Regions from separate parts of the Streptomyces sp. NPDC017991 genome, predicted to be linked through region 1. Evidence: riboswitches for the same ligand, from Rfam matches in the RefSeq annotation. Region 1 holds a riboswitch; the other holds the start of a gene.
What was found. A riboswitch is a leader RNA that binds a small molecule or an ion and turns the genes downstream of it on or off. The one in region 1 is predicted to bind ZMP and ZTP.

Region 1 (7,692 bases):
ACCGCGCGAGCCTTCTCGGCTCCCTTGGCCAGGATCGAGTCGAGCGTCTCCGGGTCGTCCAGATACTGCTGGGTGCGCTCCCGGAAGGGCGTCACGAAGTCGACCATGACCTCCGCCAGGTCCGTCTTCAGCGCACCGTAGCCCTTGCCGACGTACTTCTGCTCCAGTTCCGCGACACCGGTGCCGGTGAGGGTGGAGTAGATGCCCAGCAGATTGCTGATGCCCGGCTTCTCCACGGGGTCGAACCTGATCACCGTGTCCGTGTCGGTGACCGCGCTCCTGACCTTCTTCGCGGTGGCCTTCGGCTCGTCGAGGAGGTTGATGAGGCCCTTCGGCGTCGACGCCGACTTGCTCATCTTGACCGCCGGGTCCTGAAGATCGAAGATCTTCGCCGTCTCCTTGAGGATGTACGGCTTCGGAACCGTGAACGTCTGCCCCAGGCGGCTGTTGAAGCGCTCGGCGAGGTCGCGCGTCAGCTCGATGTGCTGGCGCTGGTCCTCACCCACGGGGACCTCGTTGGCCTGGTACAGCAGGATGTCCGCGACCTGCAGGATCGGGTACGTGAAGAGGCCGACGGAGGCACGGTCGGCACCCTGTCTGGCGGACTTGTCCTTGAACTGGGTCATGCGGGAGGCCTCGCCGAAGCCGGTGAGGCAGTTCATGATCCAGGCGAGCTGGGCGTGCTCGGGGACATGGCTCTGGACGAAGAGTGTGCAGCGGTCGGGGTCGAGCCCGGCGGCCAGCAGTTGGGCGGCGGCGAGCCGGGTGTTCGCGCGCAGGTCCGCGGGGTCCTGCGGAAGGGTGATCGCATGCAGGTCCACGACCATGTAGAAGGCGTCGTGGGACTCCTGCAGGGCCACCCACTGGCGGACGGCGCCGAGGTAGTTGCCGAGGTGGAACGAGCCTGCGGTGGGCTGGATTCCGGAGAGCACACGGGGACGGTCAGAAGCCATGCTCACCATTCTCTCAGGTGCCGGGGCCCGCTCCGGAACCGGTCGGGGACAGGTGCTGCCCCGATCGCCGGTACGTGTCCGGCCGCGGGCCCGGTGGGGGTCGCCCCTCAGAGGCGCGGGGAACTGCGCGACAAGCCCCTACCGGCCCGCAGGACGGAACACTGCGGGCGGTCGGGGCGGCGGGGCCGGGCGCGGTGGGGCCGGGGGCTCGTGGCCGGCGCCGCGCCCGGGACATCAGCCGAGGTCGATCTCCGGGTACAGCGGGAAGCCGGTCAGGAGGTCGGTCGCGCGGTGGGAGATCTCGTCCGCGATCTTCGGGTCGAGGATGTGCTGGGCCTTGGAAGGGGTGCCCTTCTTGGTGGTGCCCGGCTCCGTGGTGGTGAGGACGCGGTCGATGAGGCCCGCGATCTCGTCCATCTCGGTGGCCCCGAGGCCCCGGGTGGTCAGCGCGGGCGTGCCGATCCGGATGCCCGAGGTGTACCAGGCGCCGTTCGGGTCGGCGGGGATCGCGTTGCGGTTGGTGACGATGCCCGAGTCGAGCAGGGCCGACTCGGCCTGGCGGCCGGTGAGGCCGTAGGAGGAGGCGACGTCGATGAGGTTGAGGTGGTTGTCCGTGCCGCCGGTGACCAGCGTGGCACCGCGCCGCATCAGGCCCTCGGCGAGGGCGCGGGCGTTGTCGACCACGGCCCGGGCGTAGTCACGGAACTCGGGGCGGCGTGCCTCGGCGAGGGCGACCGCCTTGGCGGCCATGACGTGCGGAAGGGGGCCGCCGAGGACCATCGGGCAGCCGCGGTCGACCTGGTCGGCGAGCGACGAGTCGCACAGGACCATGCCGCCGCGCGGGCCGCGCAGCGACTTGTGCGTGGTCGTGGTGACGATCTGGGCGTGCGGCACCGGGTCGAAGTCCCCGGTGAGGACCTTGCCGGCGACGAGGCCCGCGAAGTGGGCCATGTCCACCATGAGCGTGGCACCGACCTCGTCGGCGATCTCGCGCATGATCCGGAAGTTCACGAGACGGGGGTAGGCGGAGTAGCCGGCGACGATGATCATCGGCTTGAACTCGCGGGCGGTGGCGCGCAGGGCCTCGTAGTCGATGAGGCCGGTGGTGGGGTCGGTGCCGTAGGAACGCTGGTCGAACATCTTGCCGGAGATGTTCGGGCGGAAGCCGTGGGTGAGGTGGCCGCCGGCGTCCAGGGACATGCCGAGCATGCGCTGGTTGCCGAAGGCCTGGCGCAGTTCGGCCCAGTCGGCCTCGGAGAGGTCGTTGACGTTGCGGACGCCGGCCTTCTCCAGGGCCGGGGCCTCGACGCGCTGGGCGAGGACGGCCCAGAAGGCGACGAGGTTGGCGTCGATGCCGGAGTGCGGCTGGGCGTAGGCGTGCTCGGCGCCGAAGAGCTCGCGGGCGTGCTCGGCGGCGAGGGCCTCCACGGTGTCCACGTTGCGGCAGCCGGCGTAGAAGCGGCGGCCGACGGTGCCTTCCGCGTACTTGTCGCTGAACCAGTTGCCCATCGCGAGGAGGGTGGCCGGGGAGGCGTAGTTCTCGGAGGCGATCAGCTTGAGCATCTCGCGCTGGTCGGCGACCTCCTGCCCGATGGCGTCGGCGATCCGGGGTTCGACGGCACGGATCACTTCGAGGGCACTGCGGAAGGCGGTGGATTCGGTGGAGAGGGGTGCGCGGGATTCTGACATGACGGCCTCCGGACGTGGCGTTCGGCGTTCACGGTTCGGCCCAGGCGCACGGCACACGGTTCCCGGGCCGCTCCCCGATGGTCGATCCCATCCCAGCGCGCCAGTCACGGCCCGTGGATCAGCGTACCGGGAGCGCCCGCGGGAGAGGTTGTGCCGTCCACCATGCGAGCGACGACGGGGCGCGGTCGGAACCGGGCCCCGCCGTGAGTCCGCCGTGGGTCACAGGATCACGTGCGGCAGGAAGCGTGCGTATTCGTCCGTCACCAGGCCGGCCGACTCACGGATGCCGAGGCCGGCCGATTCGTGTCCGACGACCCAGGCGCCGAGGACGACCCGGTTGCCGTCGAAGGACGGCAGAGGCGCCAGCTCCTGATAGCAGCAGGCCTCCTCGCGGAGGACCACGGGTCCGGGGCCCGGTTCGTGGACGGTGACGCCGGCGCCCTCGCGGCCGAGGAGGGGCTTGGCCACGTATCCGGCGGTGGTGGCCAGTTCGCGAGGGCCGTCGAGGTAGGCGGGGAGGAGGTTCGGGTGGTCCGGGTACAGCTCCCAGAGGATCGCGAGGAGGGCCTTGTTGCTGAGCAGCATCTTCCAGGCGGGTTCGATCCACATCGTCGTGCCCGTGCCACCGCCGTTGTCGAGGGTGGCCAGGACATGCGGGGCGAAGCGGTCGGTGGTGAGCCATTCCCAGGGATAGAGCTTGAAGCAGCTGCGGATGAAGCGGAGCTGCTTGTCGACGAAGCGTCCGGAGAGACGGTCCCAGCCGATCTCCTCCATCGCGATCCAGGCGGTGTCGAGGCCGGCCTGTTCCGCGGTCTCCTTCAGATATCCGACCGTCATGAGGTCCTCGCCGAGTTCGTCGGCGGCGGAGTGCGCGAAGTAGAGAGGGCTGCCGGGCGGAAGGAGGGGGGCCTGCTTCCGCCAGGCTTCGACGAGCCGTTCGTGGAGGGAGTTCCACTGGTCGGCGCCGGGGAAGCGTTCCTCCATCCAGAACCACTGGGGGCTCGCGGCCTCGACGAGCGAGGTCGGGGTGTCGGCGTTGTACTCCAGGAGCTTCGCCGGGCCCGTGCCGTCGTAGCGGAGATCGAAACGCCCGTACAGGGAGGGGAGTTCGGCGCGGCGGCGCCAGGCCTCGGCGACCGGCTCCGCCACGCGCGGGTCGGTGATCCCGAGGTCGGCGAGGCGGTTCTCGGTGACGAGGTACTCGGCCGCGGCCAGGCACATCGTGTGGAGTTCCTCGACGACCTGCTCCAGGGCCTCGATCTCGGGCAGGGAGAAGACGTAGTGGGCGGACTCGTCCCAGTACGGGCGCAGGGAGTCGTCCGGGTGGCGGGTGAGGGGGTAGATGAGGCCCTGGTCCTCGACTGTTCGCTGCCAGCCGGGGCGGGGTTCCATGGTTCGGCGTTCCACCGTCGCGTGTCCGTAGATCCGTCGGTGCGTTCCGCGTCCTGGTCAGCCGCCGCCGCTGCCCGAGTCCGAGCAGCCGAAGCCGTCCCGGTCGACGGCCTCGCTGCGGCTGAAGGTGCCGTCCTCGGCGCGGCCTGCGGCGACGTCGGCGTCGTAGTACCAGGCGGCGTCGACCGTGCCGCTCCCGCTCGTCCCGCGTTTCCTGCCCGCCGAGGTGGAGCCGGAGGCGCAGTTCTTGTCGGCGACGACCTTGTAGCCGCCCGCGTAGTCGTAGCTGTCGCGATCCACACAGCGGCGGTCGGGATCGGAACCGCACGAGGTGAGGGCCGTTGCGAGAATGCCCATGCCACCGAGTACGACCGTGCTGGACCGAAGTCTTCTGCGCTGCTCCGCCATGTCTCTCCCCCGTCCGGCCCGTCCGCCGGGCTCGTCAGTCCGACAGCGTAAAGATCACGCGGCCCGGTTGTACAAGCGGCTCCCCCAACTCTCCCTGTTCCACGGTCATTTTGCGCTTTTTGGAATGCTGTGTGCCCTCGGTGCGGCGGTGTGTTCCGGGACGACGACGGTGCTGGGGGCGATCGCCGCACGGGCAGGCCCTAGGGCAGCGCCCCGCACAGTGTTTCGAGTGCTCCCGGCCAGCCGCTGTCCGACGGGGTTCCGTAGCCGACGACCAGGGCGTCCGCCGGAGGGGGCGTGGCGGCGGGGTGGCGGTAGCCGGTCAGGCCGTGGACGGCCAGGCCGTGCCAGGCGGCCGCGCGGACCACCGACTGCTCGGTGCCGGGCGGCAGGCGCAGCACGGCGTGGAATCCGGCCGCGATACCGGTGGCGGTGACCGACGGGGCACGGGCCGCCAGGGCCGCGACGAGCTGGTCGCGGCGGCGCCGGTAACGGAGGCGGGAGGCGCGTACATGACGGTCGTACGCGCCCGAGGTGATGAACTCCGCCAGTGTCAGCTGGTCCAGGACCCCGCACGACCAGTCCGCGCCACCCTTCGCCGCCATGACCTCGGGCGCCACGTCCGGCGGCAGGACCAGCCAGCCGAGGCGCAGGCCGGGCGCGAGAGCCTTGCTGGCGGTGCCGAAGTACACCACGCGGTCCGGGTCGAGGCCCTGGAGCGCGCCCACGGGCTGGCGGTCGTAGCGGAACTCGCCGTCGTAGTCGTCCTCCAGGATCAGCCCGCCCGTGCGCCGCGCCCAGTCGACGGCGGCGGCACGGCGGTCGGGGCGCAGCGGCACCCCCATGGGGAACTGGTGGGCGGGTGTGAGAAGCACCCCGCCCAGGCCGCCGCCCCCGCCGCCCTTGCCGCTCCCGCGCTCCGCCAGGTCGTCCGTCCGCGTGCCCAGTTCGTCGAACGGCAGCGGCACCGACCCCAGCCCCGCCCGTTCGATCAGGTCCCAGTGCACATCGAGGCCGTACGACTCCACCGCGAGCGTCCGTGCGCCCCGCCGTCGCAGCACCTCCCCGAGCAGCATCAGCCCGTGGACGAAACCCGAGCAGATGACGATGTGGTCGGGGTCGGCGCGTACGCCACGGGCGCGGGCGAGGTAGCCGGCGAGGGCGGTGCGCAGTTCGACCCGGCCGCGCGGATCCCCGTAACCGAGGGCGTCGTTCGGTGCCGCCGCGAGAGCCCGTCGGTATGCCTTGAGCCACTCGGCGCGCGGGAAGGAGGCGAGGTCCGGGGTGCCGGGGACCAGGTCGTACGCGGGTCCCCGGCGTGCCCGGGCCCTGCGCGCGGGAGAGGCCGGGACCGGCACGTCCCGCTGCGCCACGCGCGTGCCCGAGCCCTGGCGTGCGGTGAGCCAGCCCTCGGCGACGAGGTCGGCGTACGCGTCGGCGACCGTGTTGCGGGCGATGCCGAGGTCGGCGGCGAGGGAGCGTGAGGACGGCAACCGGACGCCCGGGGCGAGCCGTCCGCCCCGCACCGCCTCCCGCAGCGCGTCCGTGAGGCCTCTGCGCAGGCCGGAGCCGGTACGCGCCACGTCGACATGCAGATCCACCCCGAAAGTGGCCCAAGGTCCAGCCATGGAAATGGACCATACTCCTGGGCTGTTTCGTTCGTAGGGTCGACAGCATGACGACGACGGAGAACAGCACCGCGAAGGACACCTCGTACGCCCCCGAGGACACCCCCCGACTCCAGTGGGTGAAGTTCGCCCACGAGGTCTACAAGGCCATGGTCCGGCTGGACGCGGCGGCCCGGCAGGGCGTCGACCCCGTGCTGCTGGAGCTGGTGAAGATCCGCGCCTCGCAGCTCAACCACTGCGCGTTCTGCCTCGACATGCACACGAAGGACGCGTTCGCGGCGGGCGAGAGCGTCGAGCGGATCGTCCAGCTCAGCGCCTGGGAGGAGTCCCGGCACTTCTACACGGAGAAGGAGCTCGCGGCGCTCGCGCTGACCGAGGCCGTGACGGTCCTGACGGACGGCTTCGTGCCGGACGAGGTGTTCGAGACCGCCGCCCGGCACTTCGACGAGACCGAGCTGTCCCAGCTGCTCGCCTCGATCACGGTGATCAACGCGTGGAACCGCTTCGGCGTGACCTGCCGCCTCGCGCCGGGGCATTACACGGCCGGGCAGCACGGGTGACTTCTCGGACCCGTTTTTCCGGACGGGTCCACGTGTCTGCTTCGGCTGCGGGCCGGTGGGGGCCGGTCGCGCAGTTCCCCGCGCCCCTGAAGGGCAAGGGGCGCGGGGAACTGCGCAATCTTTTAGGGGCGCGGGGAACTGCGCGGCACGCCCCCACCGGCCCGCAGCCAGGGACACACCGGACGCCACTACTTGTTCAGCCACGCCCTCCACGTGCGCTCATGGCCCCGTACCCACTTCCTCGCCGCCTCCTCCGGAGACAGTTTCCGGTCGGCGATCAGGAGGGAGACCTCGTTCTGGTCCTCGGTCGTCCACTTGAACTTCTTCAGGAACGCGGCGGCCCCGCCGCCCGACTTCGCGAAGTCCGCGTTGAGGTACTTGCGGAGCGGCGTGTGCGGGTACGCGCAGGCGACCGCCTCCGGATCCGCGTCGCAGCCCTCCTTGTACGCGGGCAGCTTCACCTCTGTCATCGGCACCTTCTCGAAGAGCCACTGCGGTGAGTACCAGTACGTGAGGAACGGCTTCTTCTCCTTGGCGAACTGCCGCATCTGGGTGATCTGGGCCGCCTCGGAACCGGCGAACACCACCTGGAAGTCGAGGTCCAGGTTCTTCACCAGCGCCTTGTCGTTCGTGACGTACGAGGGTGAGCCGTCGAGCAGTTGGCCCTTGCCGCCGCTCTCGGCGGTGCGCAACCGGTCGGCGTACTTGTCCAGGTTCTTCCAATGGGTCACGTCGGGGTGCTGCTTCGCGAAGTACGTCGGTACGAACCAACCGATGTGCCCGGTGACGCCGAGACCGCCGCCGTCCACGATCGTCCTCTTGTCCTCGACGTACCGCTGTTCCTGCTCGGGGTGGCCCCAGTCCTCCAGGATCGCGTCGACGCGGCCCTGGCTGAGCGCGTCCCACGCGGGCACCTCGTCGACCTGGACGGTGTCGACGCGATAGCCGAGTTCGTGCTCCAGCAGGTACTGCGCGACGGCCACGTTGGCCTGCGCGCCGACCCAGGACTGCGTGGAGAGGGTCACGGTCCTCGCGCCCCGCGCGTTGGCGAAGGGCGAGGCC
Region 2 (7,692 bases), on a different contig from region 1:
CCGCCGGCCCTTCCGACGTCACACCTGGGCGGGGCGGCGAAGATCACCGAAACAGGTGTGACGATCGAGGACCTGCCGGACACGTACGGGACATGAGCAACGACGAGATCTTCGCCGCTGCCTATCGCGAGCACTACTGGGCGGTCAGCCGCTATGTCGCTCGGCGACTGGACGGCCGGACGAGCGAAGTCGAGGAAGTGGTGGCGGAGGTCTTCACCGTCGCCTGGCGGCGCCGCTCCGACCTGCCCGCATCCCCTCTTCCCTGGCTGTACGGAGTGGCACGCAACTGCCTCTCCAACGCGGTACGCGGCTATGGGCGCCGGCGCCGGCTGATGGACAGGCTCGGCAACGACGAGACCGTGCACGGCAGACAGATCGTCGACAGCCCGGACTCCGAGCGGCCCGCCGAGTGGGTGCACGACGCGCTGGCCCGCCTCTCCCCGGCCGACCAGGAGGTACTGCGGCTCACCGCCTGGGAGGAACTGGGGGTCGACGAGATCGCCGTGGCCCTCGGCTGCGGCAGCCGAGCGGCGGCGATGCGACTGCACCGGGCCCGCCGCCGCCTCAGAACCGAGATCGCCCGCATGCGCGTCGTGGTGACCCCGAGCGCCGGGGCCGTCGACACCGACCCTCCGAAGGAGCAGTTCCATGGCTGACGAGCTCGAACTGCTGCGCCGGGCCGACCCGGTGCCCCGCGACGACCCCCGTTTCGGTGAAGGCCCGCTGGGCCACGAGGCCGAGAGCCGGCTGCACCACCTCATGGCAGACGCGGGCGCAGGCACAGGCACGGACGCAGGTGTGGACGCGGATGTGTACGGCGAGCGCCGACCCAGGCCGAGCCGTACCCGCCTCGTCTGGGCGCTCACTGCGACCGTGGTGGTCGCCACAACCGCCACCGCGCTCCTCCTCGCGGGCCCGAGCACCACCCCGGCCGTGGCCGCGCCCCGCCCGCTGGTGGTCCGGGCCGACTCCACCCCCGTACCCCTCGACAGGCTGGTCGAGCGGGCCCGGCGGGACGCGGCGGACGGTTCGGCAGGGCTGCGCAAGGGCACGCATGTGCAGTCCTGGAGCGTGGGCATGTCGGAGGACGAGCCGCCGATCACCCTGCCCGTGGAACGCGTCGTGCGCTGGAACGCCGACGACAGCCACACGGAGCTGGTCGTCGCGACCGACCCGCGCCACCCCGGCCGGCGGGTCCTCAGCGACGCGGACGACGGCCCGCGCCTCGTCGACGACGGGCACGTCATCAGCGAGCAGACCTTCCCGCCGAGCTGGAGCGACGCCCCGCCCCAGTCACCGCCCCCGCACGACGCCACGCGGCTGCGCGCCTACCTGCGGGAAGCGCAGCACATCGACACCCCGCTGACCACGCGCGCACTGCTGGACGCCACGGCGGTGCTGCTCGACACCTGGACCCTCGGCGCCCGCGAGAACGCCGCGCTCGCCCGGCTCCTCGCGGACGCGAAGGGGCTGAGGTCGGTCGGCCAGGTGACCGACCGCCTCGGCCGCCTCGGCCAGGCGTACGTGTACGACGGCGCCGGTTACCGCCGGATGCTGATCATGGACCCGGCCACCGGTGCCGTACTGGGCCTGGAGGACACCGCGGCCGTCGACGAACCCGAGTACGGCGTCGAGGCGGGCGACGTCATGGACTACAGCGCGTGGATCCGCTGATCGGTCCGCAGCGGGTCCGCATCAGGCACCGGTCTGCTGGACGGCCGCCTCGACGGTCTGGGCCAGCAGCGTGGCGATCGTCATCGGACCGACCCCGCCGGGTACGGGGGTGATCAGCGACGCCCGCTCACGGGCGCTGTCGAAGTCGACGTCCCCGACGTTTCCGGGGTTGTAACCGGCGTCCACGACGACCGCGCCCCGCTTGATGTCCTCCCCGCGGATCAGCCGGGGCCGCCCCACCGCGGCCACCACGATGTCCGCCTCCCGCACGAGCGACGACAGATCGGCGGCCGGGGTGCGCGAGTGGCAGTACGTCACCGTGGCGTCGCGGCCGAGCAGCAGCATGCCCACCGGCTTGCCGAGGATCGCGCTGCGGCCCACCACCACGGCACGCCTGCCGGCCGGATCGACGTCGTACTCGTCGAGGAGGCGCATGATCCCGCCCGGCGTGCACGAGGAGAAGCCGGGCAGCCCGAAACTCATCGCGGAGAACGACGCCAGGGTCACCCCGTCGACGTCCTTCTCCGGAGCGATCGCCTCGAAAGCCGCCCGCTCGTCGATGTGGTGCCCCATCGGGTGCTGGAGCAGGATGCCGTGCACGGTGGGGTCGGCGGACAGCTCGGTGAGGGTGCCGATCAGTTCGGCGGTCGTGGTCGCGGCGGGCAGGGACACGTGCCGTGACGCGATACCGGCCTTGCGGGAACGGTTCTGCTTCATGCGTACGTAGGTGACGGACGCCGGGTCCTCGCCCACCAGCACGGTCGCGAGACAGGGCGTCACCCCCGTGCGTCCGGTGAGGTCGGCCGCCCGCTGCGCCGTCTCCTCGACGATCCGCCGGGCGAGACCGGTGCCGTCCATGAGTGTGGCCTGGGACATGTGCTGCTCCTGAGCGTCGTGGAGGATGCCCAGGCGCGCGGCTCAGACGATTGCGTCGGGCCGCTCCCCGGTGGTGGTCCACCTCAGCGCCAGTCACGACCTGCGGCTATTTTACGCCAGGCCCCGGGCCTCGCCCGGCCGTCGTTTCGGCTGCGGGCCGGTGGGGGCCTGTCGCGCGGTTCCCCGCGCCCGCTTGCGGGGCACGGCCTTCAGCTTTCGTTCGCCAGGAACGCGGTCGCCTGGGCCTCCACGCGTACGGCTCCGATCGCTCCCGCCCAGCGTGCGACCTCCGTGGCGAGGGCTGTGGCGGCCGGTTCGTCGCCCGTGTCGCGGGCCAGGACGGCCAGGAGCATCTGCTGGGAGAGGGTGCCGGGGACGTTCCCGGCACGGGCGCCGAGAGAGGTCGCCCGGGTCCAGCGCTCCCGCGCCCGGTCGTGGTCGAGGTTGTCGTGGTCGTGGTCGCCGAGATGGCGCAGCGCCTCACGGGCCAGGAGGTCGTCGGCCGACTCCCCGGCGTCCAGGGCGAGTTCGTAGTGCGCCGGCGCCTCGTCCCGCTCGGCGAACAGGTTGTCGACGATCAGTCCGAGATACATCCGCGCCCAGCCCCGGCGTACGTCGTCGGCAGCCCGTTCGCACAACTCGTCCGCGCGCCGCCGCAGTTCCGCCAGCTCGGCGGGGTCCTTGCCCGCCGGACCGAACCGGAAGGTGCCGTCCCCGAGCAGCAGACGAAAGTACGCGTACCGCAGCCGTACGAAGTCCAGGTCCCAGAGCCCGACCGGCTCGGTGAGTCCGCCGATCGCCGTGTCCGCGGCGGCGATCCGGGCGTCCGCGGTGTCCGTACCGCCGAACCAGTCGCGCTCCAGGGCGATCTGCGCCCCGGCGAGAGCGAGAGCCGCCCGGTCGCGCGGCTCGCTGGTGACGGTGGCGTCGAGGAGGCATAACGCGCGCTGCCACCGTCCGGCCCGGGCCAGTTCACGCGCCGCGGCGGTGACCTCGTCCACCGGGAGGGCGGCATGAGGCGTGCTCGTCTTTGTCATGGCGAGGAAGGTAGTAAGCAGAAAAACCATCCACAAGGCAACTATTGCGCGACTTCAGGACATCGGGCCACTGCCGCCTCGGGTACCGGCGGAAGGATCACCGACGAGAACGCGCCGCCCGCAGTGCCGACCGAAGAAGAGCAGCGGACACGCGTCGGCCCGCCCCGCGAGCCGGCCGAGGCCGCGACGGCCGCCCCGGGCTCAGCCGGGCCGAGAAGGTCCAGGTCAGACGCGAGGTGATCCGGACCCTCGGCGTCATCCCTCGGCGTCCCGGGCCTGGAGCACGGTCTGATCGACGATCCTGCCGTCGCGCAGCGACATCATCGAGTTGGCAAGCACCCTGACGCCGTCGGGGTACAGACAAGGTTCCGGGTCGTCCGCGTACAGCGACAGCAGTGCCGTCGCGTCCTGGCCTTCGATGCCCCGGCGCAGTGTTTCGGTGTCGAAGCCGGGGCCTGCCGCGGTGTCCATGACTTCGAGACTCCTCCCGCACGGGAACCTCGGCAAGCGCAGGCGTATCGATGCGCCTGTCGGGTGAGGGGCCGGGCGGGGCCGTGTCCGCGGGCAGCTTGTCACCGTTGCTGAAAGCATGATCTCAACACGACGTATTGTCGCCGCCGTTGGTCTCGCCATCAGCGTCACGGGGCTTGCCGTACCTTCCGCGAGCGCCGCCACGGTCCCCGAGACGGGAAAACTGGACCCGATCGCGGAACTCGACCAGATCGCCGTGAGCGACCTCCCCGTCGAGCACCGGAACAAGATTCCGAAGATCTCCGACGGGATCCAGTCCCTCAACCAGCTGAACGGCCTCTACCAGCTGGAGCAGCTGCACCAGGTGACCGACCTCGCCGCCCCCGTCACCGGCCTGCTCCCCGCCATCGAGTACTGAGTCGTCGAGTACGGAGACGTCCGGTACCGGGCCGGTCCCTCGCCGTGTGCGTCGCAGCAAGGCCCGGTGATGATCCGGTGGTCATCGGCGCTGCCCGGATGCGCGCGCGAGCGGTCCGGGTGAGGCTGAGGGCATGTCGGAACACCCCGCAGTACTCGTGCATCCGCCGCGCGGCGACGGCGGCCGGCGCGTGACGGTCCACGGCGAGCCGATCGGCACCGCCATGAACCTCCCGGACGTCGTCGAGTTCCTGCGCCGCGCCGGACTGGAGTTCGACGAGAACGAGGTCGCGGTGTCACCGCTCATCGAGTGGCGCGGCGGAGGCTCCTCGTACTGGGGGCCGGAGCCAGGACACTGACATGAGCACGGGCCCCCTGCACGCATCCGCGCAGGGGGCCCGTGGTCCGTCAGCAGATGCTCTGTGTGCTGTTGACCAGCGTGTTGTTGCGGAACGTCGTGTTGGTGCCGCAGGGACTCTCCCTGATCACGGAGTTCGTCACCGTCAGGTTCTGGACGGTGATGTCCGAGTTGTTGGGGAACTCCGAGCGCGCGGCCAGCCGGATCTCCCCGCCGCCCGTGACGCTCCCGCTCTGCGCGGCGAGGTTCACGTTGTAGCAGTTCTCGATCAGGATCGCGTTGTTGCCGGTGTTGGAGATCGTGACCCGGTCGATGGTCGCGCCGCCGCTCTCCGAGACACAGAAGACACCCCGGCCGCCACCGCGCGCGACGACCTCGCCGACCCGCACGTTGGTCGCGTAGCTGCTGCCGATCCGGCCGTTGCGGTTGGCCATCCGGAAGGCCGCGTAGCCGGTGCCGGCCCCGGCGCCGTCAGCGTCCACCTTGGTGACGGTGGCGTTGACCGTCTGGTTCAGCAGCAGGCCCGACTCGCCCACGTTGCGCGCGGTGACCGTGCCGATGGTGATGCCGTCGACCCCGTACGTCTCCACGGCGTGGCTGCTCGCCCCGGACACGTAGACGTTGTCGATACGGACGTTGCGGGTCCACTGGCTGGTGTCGCCGCGGTTGTCGATGCGGACGCCGAGACCGGCCGACAGGCGCATGTCGATCTGGCCGAGGACCACGTTGGTGACGTTGCGCATGAAGATGCCGTAGAGCGGGGCTCCGGTGACGTTCAGGTGCTGGACCTCGATGTCCTGTACGCCGCGTGCGTAGACCGGTGCCTGGTCGCCGGTGCCCGAACCGGTGACGTTGATGGTGCCGCACACGTCGAGCACGGTGTAGCTCGGCAGCGAGACCCTGGAGCCGGCGCTGATGGTGCCCGAGCCGCGTACGACGACCCGTTCCTTCGACGTGCGACCCGCCGTGAGGCTGCTGACGGCCGCCTGCATCGCGGCCCGCATGTCGGTTCCGGTGTAGACGACACCGCTGCCGCGCCGGGCGGTCCACGTACTGCCGCTGAGCGTGGCCTCGGCCTGGTACGAACCCTCCCCGCACGCTGCCGCCGCCTGCCGCGGCGCCGCGCCCGGCGGGGCGGCACTCGCGGGGGCGGCACTGGCCGGGGCGGTGAGCAGGGCAGCCGCCGTGACCAGGGTCGTTGCACAGGTGGCGATGACACCTGTGCCCCTGAGACGGGGCCGTGGGGTCGAGCTGGTGAGGTGTGGGGTCGAGCGAGTGAGGTGAGGTGCGGCTCTGCGTCCCATCTCGTCTTCTCCTGTGTGGGGGTGGATAGCAAGCGTTTTCTACGTGGGGGTGCGGTGAGTGTGGCAAGGGCTTTCTGGGGCGTCAAGGGCCCGGAGAGGCGCGGCTGTCGGTCACATCTCGCGGTGTACGAGGTGGTCGAGGAGTGCCCGCAGGTCGTCGGTGGTGCGGGTGGTGCGGGCCGCCGAGGGAACGCTGTCGAGGCAGGCGCCGACGGTGGCGATGTGCCGGCGGGCCTCCGCCGTCGCGGCCCCGCGCCCGCCGATGTCCTCGATCAGGGCCGCGGCGCGCCGGGCGTCCGCCGCGTCGAGGGGGTCGGCGGAGTCCAGGAGACGGGCGAGCGGCCGGGCGCCCGGAGCGCCGAGGGCGGCCAGCACCGGGAACGTCTTCTTGCCCCGGAGCAGGTCCGCGTGGACCGGCTTGCCCGTCACGGCGGGATCGCCCCAGATGCCCAGGAGGTCGTCGATGACCTGGAAGGCGACGCCCAGGTGACGGCCCGCGCGGTCGAGCGCGGCGACCGTCTCGCGCGGGGCGCCGGCGAGCACGGCGCCCAGGGCGGTCGCGCAGCCCAGCAGGGCGCCGGTCTTGTGCTCCGCCATCGCGCGGTACTCGTCCGGGCGGACCGACTCCGGGCCCGCCCAGGGGCGGCTCTCGAAGAGCAGGTCGTCGGCCTGGCCGCGTACGAGGTCGTTGAGCGCGGTGGACAAGTGGCGCACGGCTGAGGGGACATCGGCGCCGGGTGCGGCGGCGAGGGTCTCCACGGCCAGGGCGAACAGCGCGTCGCCCGCGAGGACGGCCGGGCCCGTGCCGTACGCCTTCCAGACCGTGGGGCGCCCGCGCCGGGTCGGGTCGCCGTCCATGATGTCGTCGTGGAGCAGCGAGAAGGTGTGCACCAGTTCCACGGCGACGGCCGCGGTCACTCCGGCGCCCCGCGGGGCACCGGCCGTCTCCGTGCCCAGCACGGCGAGGACCTGCCGCAGCCCTTTGCCGCCCGCGGGCGTGGACACGGGTGCGCCGCCCGGCTCGCACCAGCCGAGGGAGTAGGCGGCCATCTCACCCACCCAGGGGTGCAGCCGCGCGACCGCTGCGGCCAGCGCGGGGCGTACGAGGGCGCGGCTGTGCTCCAGCAGGCGGGATGCGGGCTCGCCGGGGCCGGTGTCGGAGCCGGGGTCGGCGTCTGCGTCTGCGGCGGGCCGGGCAGGGGAGGGGAGAGCGCGGAGGACATCGTGGTCATCGCCGGCTCCCCACGTCGGTCCGGCCGGACATGAGCACGGCGGCGCGCCCGGCGTCGACGAGAGGGGTACTCGCGCCTGCCTTGAGGCCGGGCGTGGCGGGCTGGTCCGGGTCGGGGCCCGGGCGCGACGGCGGGCACGGGCCGGTCCCGGCGCCGGGCTCGGTGTCCGTCCAGGTGCCGGACCCGTCCCGGGTGTCCGGCGCGGCGCTAGGGTCGGGGCGGGTGTCTGGCGTGGCGTCGGCCCCGGTTGGTGACTTGGTGTCGGGCTTTGTGTCGGGGCTGGGCTCGATGCCCAGTTCGGTCTGGGCGTGGGACACCATGCG

Region 2: another riboswitch for ZMP and ZTP. It lies ahead of ACH4DZ_RS03955 (bifunctional 5,10-methylenetetrahydrofolate dehydrogenase/5,10-methenyltetrahydrofolate cyclohydrolase); the one in region 1 lies ahead of ACH4DZ_RS09890 (glycine hydroxymethyltransferase).

Annotation. Positions count from the first base shown of each region.
Region 1 covers NZ_JBIRGP010000003.1:314,164-321,855, reverse strand. Annotated here, with positions in the region: gene trpS (tryptophan--tRNA ligase) at 1-953, opposite strand, end outside; gene ACH4DZ_RS09890 (glycine hydroxymethyltransferase) at 1,188-2,642, opposite strand; ZMP/ZTP riboswitch at 2,674-2,760, opposite strand; gene ACH4DZ_RS09885 (glutathionylspermidine synthase family protein) at 2,862-4,049, opposite strand; gene ACH4DZ_RS09880 (hypothetical protein) at 4,092-4,442, opposite strand; gene ACH4DZ_RS09875 (PLP-dependent aminotransferase family protein) at 4,643-6,070, opposite strand; gene ACH4DZ_RS09870 (carboxymuconolactone decarboxylase family protein) at 6,118-6,630, shown strand; gene ACH4DZ_RS09865 (ABC transporter substrate-binding protein) at 6,819-7,692, opposite strand, start outside.
Region 2 covers NZ_JBIRGP010000001.1:902,343-910,034, reverse strand. Annotated here, with positions in the region: gene ACH4DZ_RS03965 (RNA polymerase sigma factor) at 93-656, shown strand; gene ACH4DZ_RS03960 (CU044_5270 family protein) at 649-1,674, shown strand; gene ACH4DZ_RS03955 (bifunctional 5,10-methylenetetrahydrofolate dehydrogenase/5,10-methenyltetrahydrofolate cyclohydrolase) at 1,696-2,550, opposite strand; ZMP/ZTP riboswitch at 2,571-2,657, opposite strand; gene ACH4DZ_RS03950 (hypothetical protein) at 2,760-3,587, opposite strand; gene ACH4DZ_RS03945 (hypothetical protein) at 3,843-4,058, opposite strand; gene ACH4DZ_RS03940 (hypothetical protein) at 4,177-4,476, shown strand; gene ACH4DZ_RS03935 (hypothetical protein) at 4,610-4,834, shown strand; gene ACH4DZ_RS03930 (hypothetical protein) at 4,884-6,137, opposite strand; gene ACH4DZ_RS03925 (polyprenyl synthetase family protein) at 6,249-7,187, opposite strand; partial or broken gene ACH4DZ_RS03920 (tetratricopeptide repeat protein) at 7,657-7,692, opposite strand, start outside.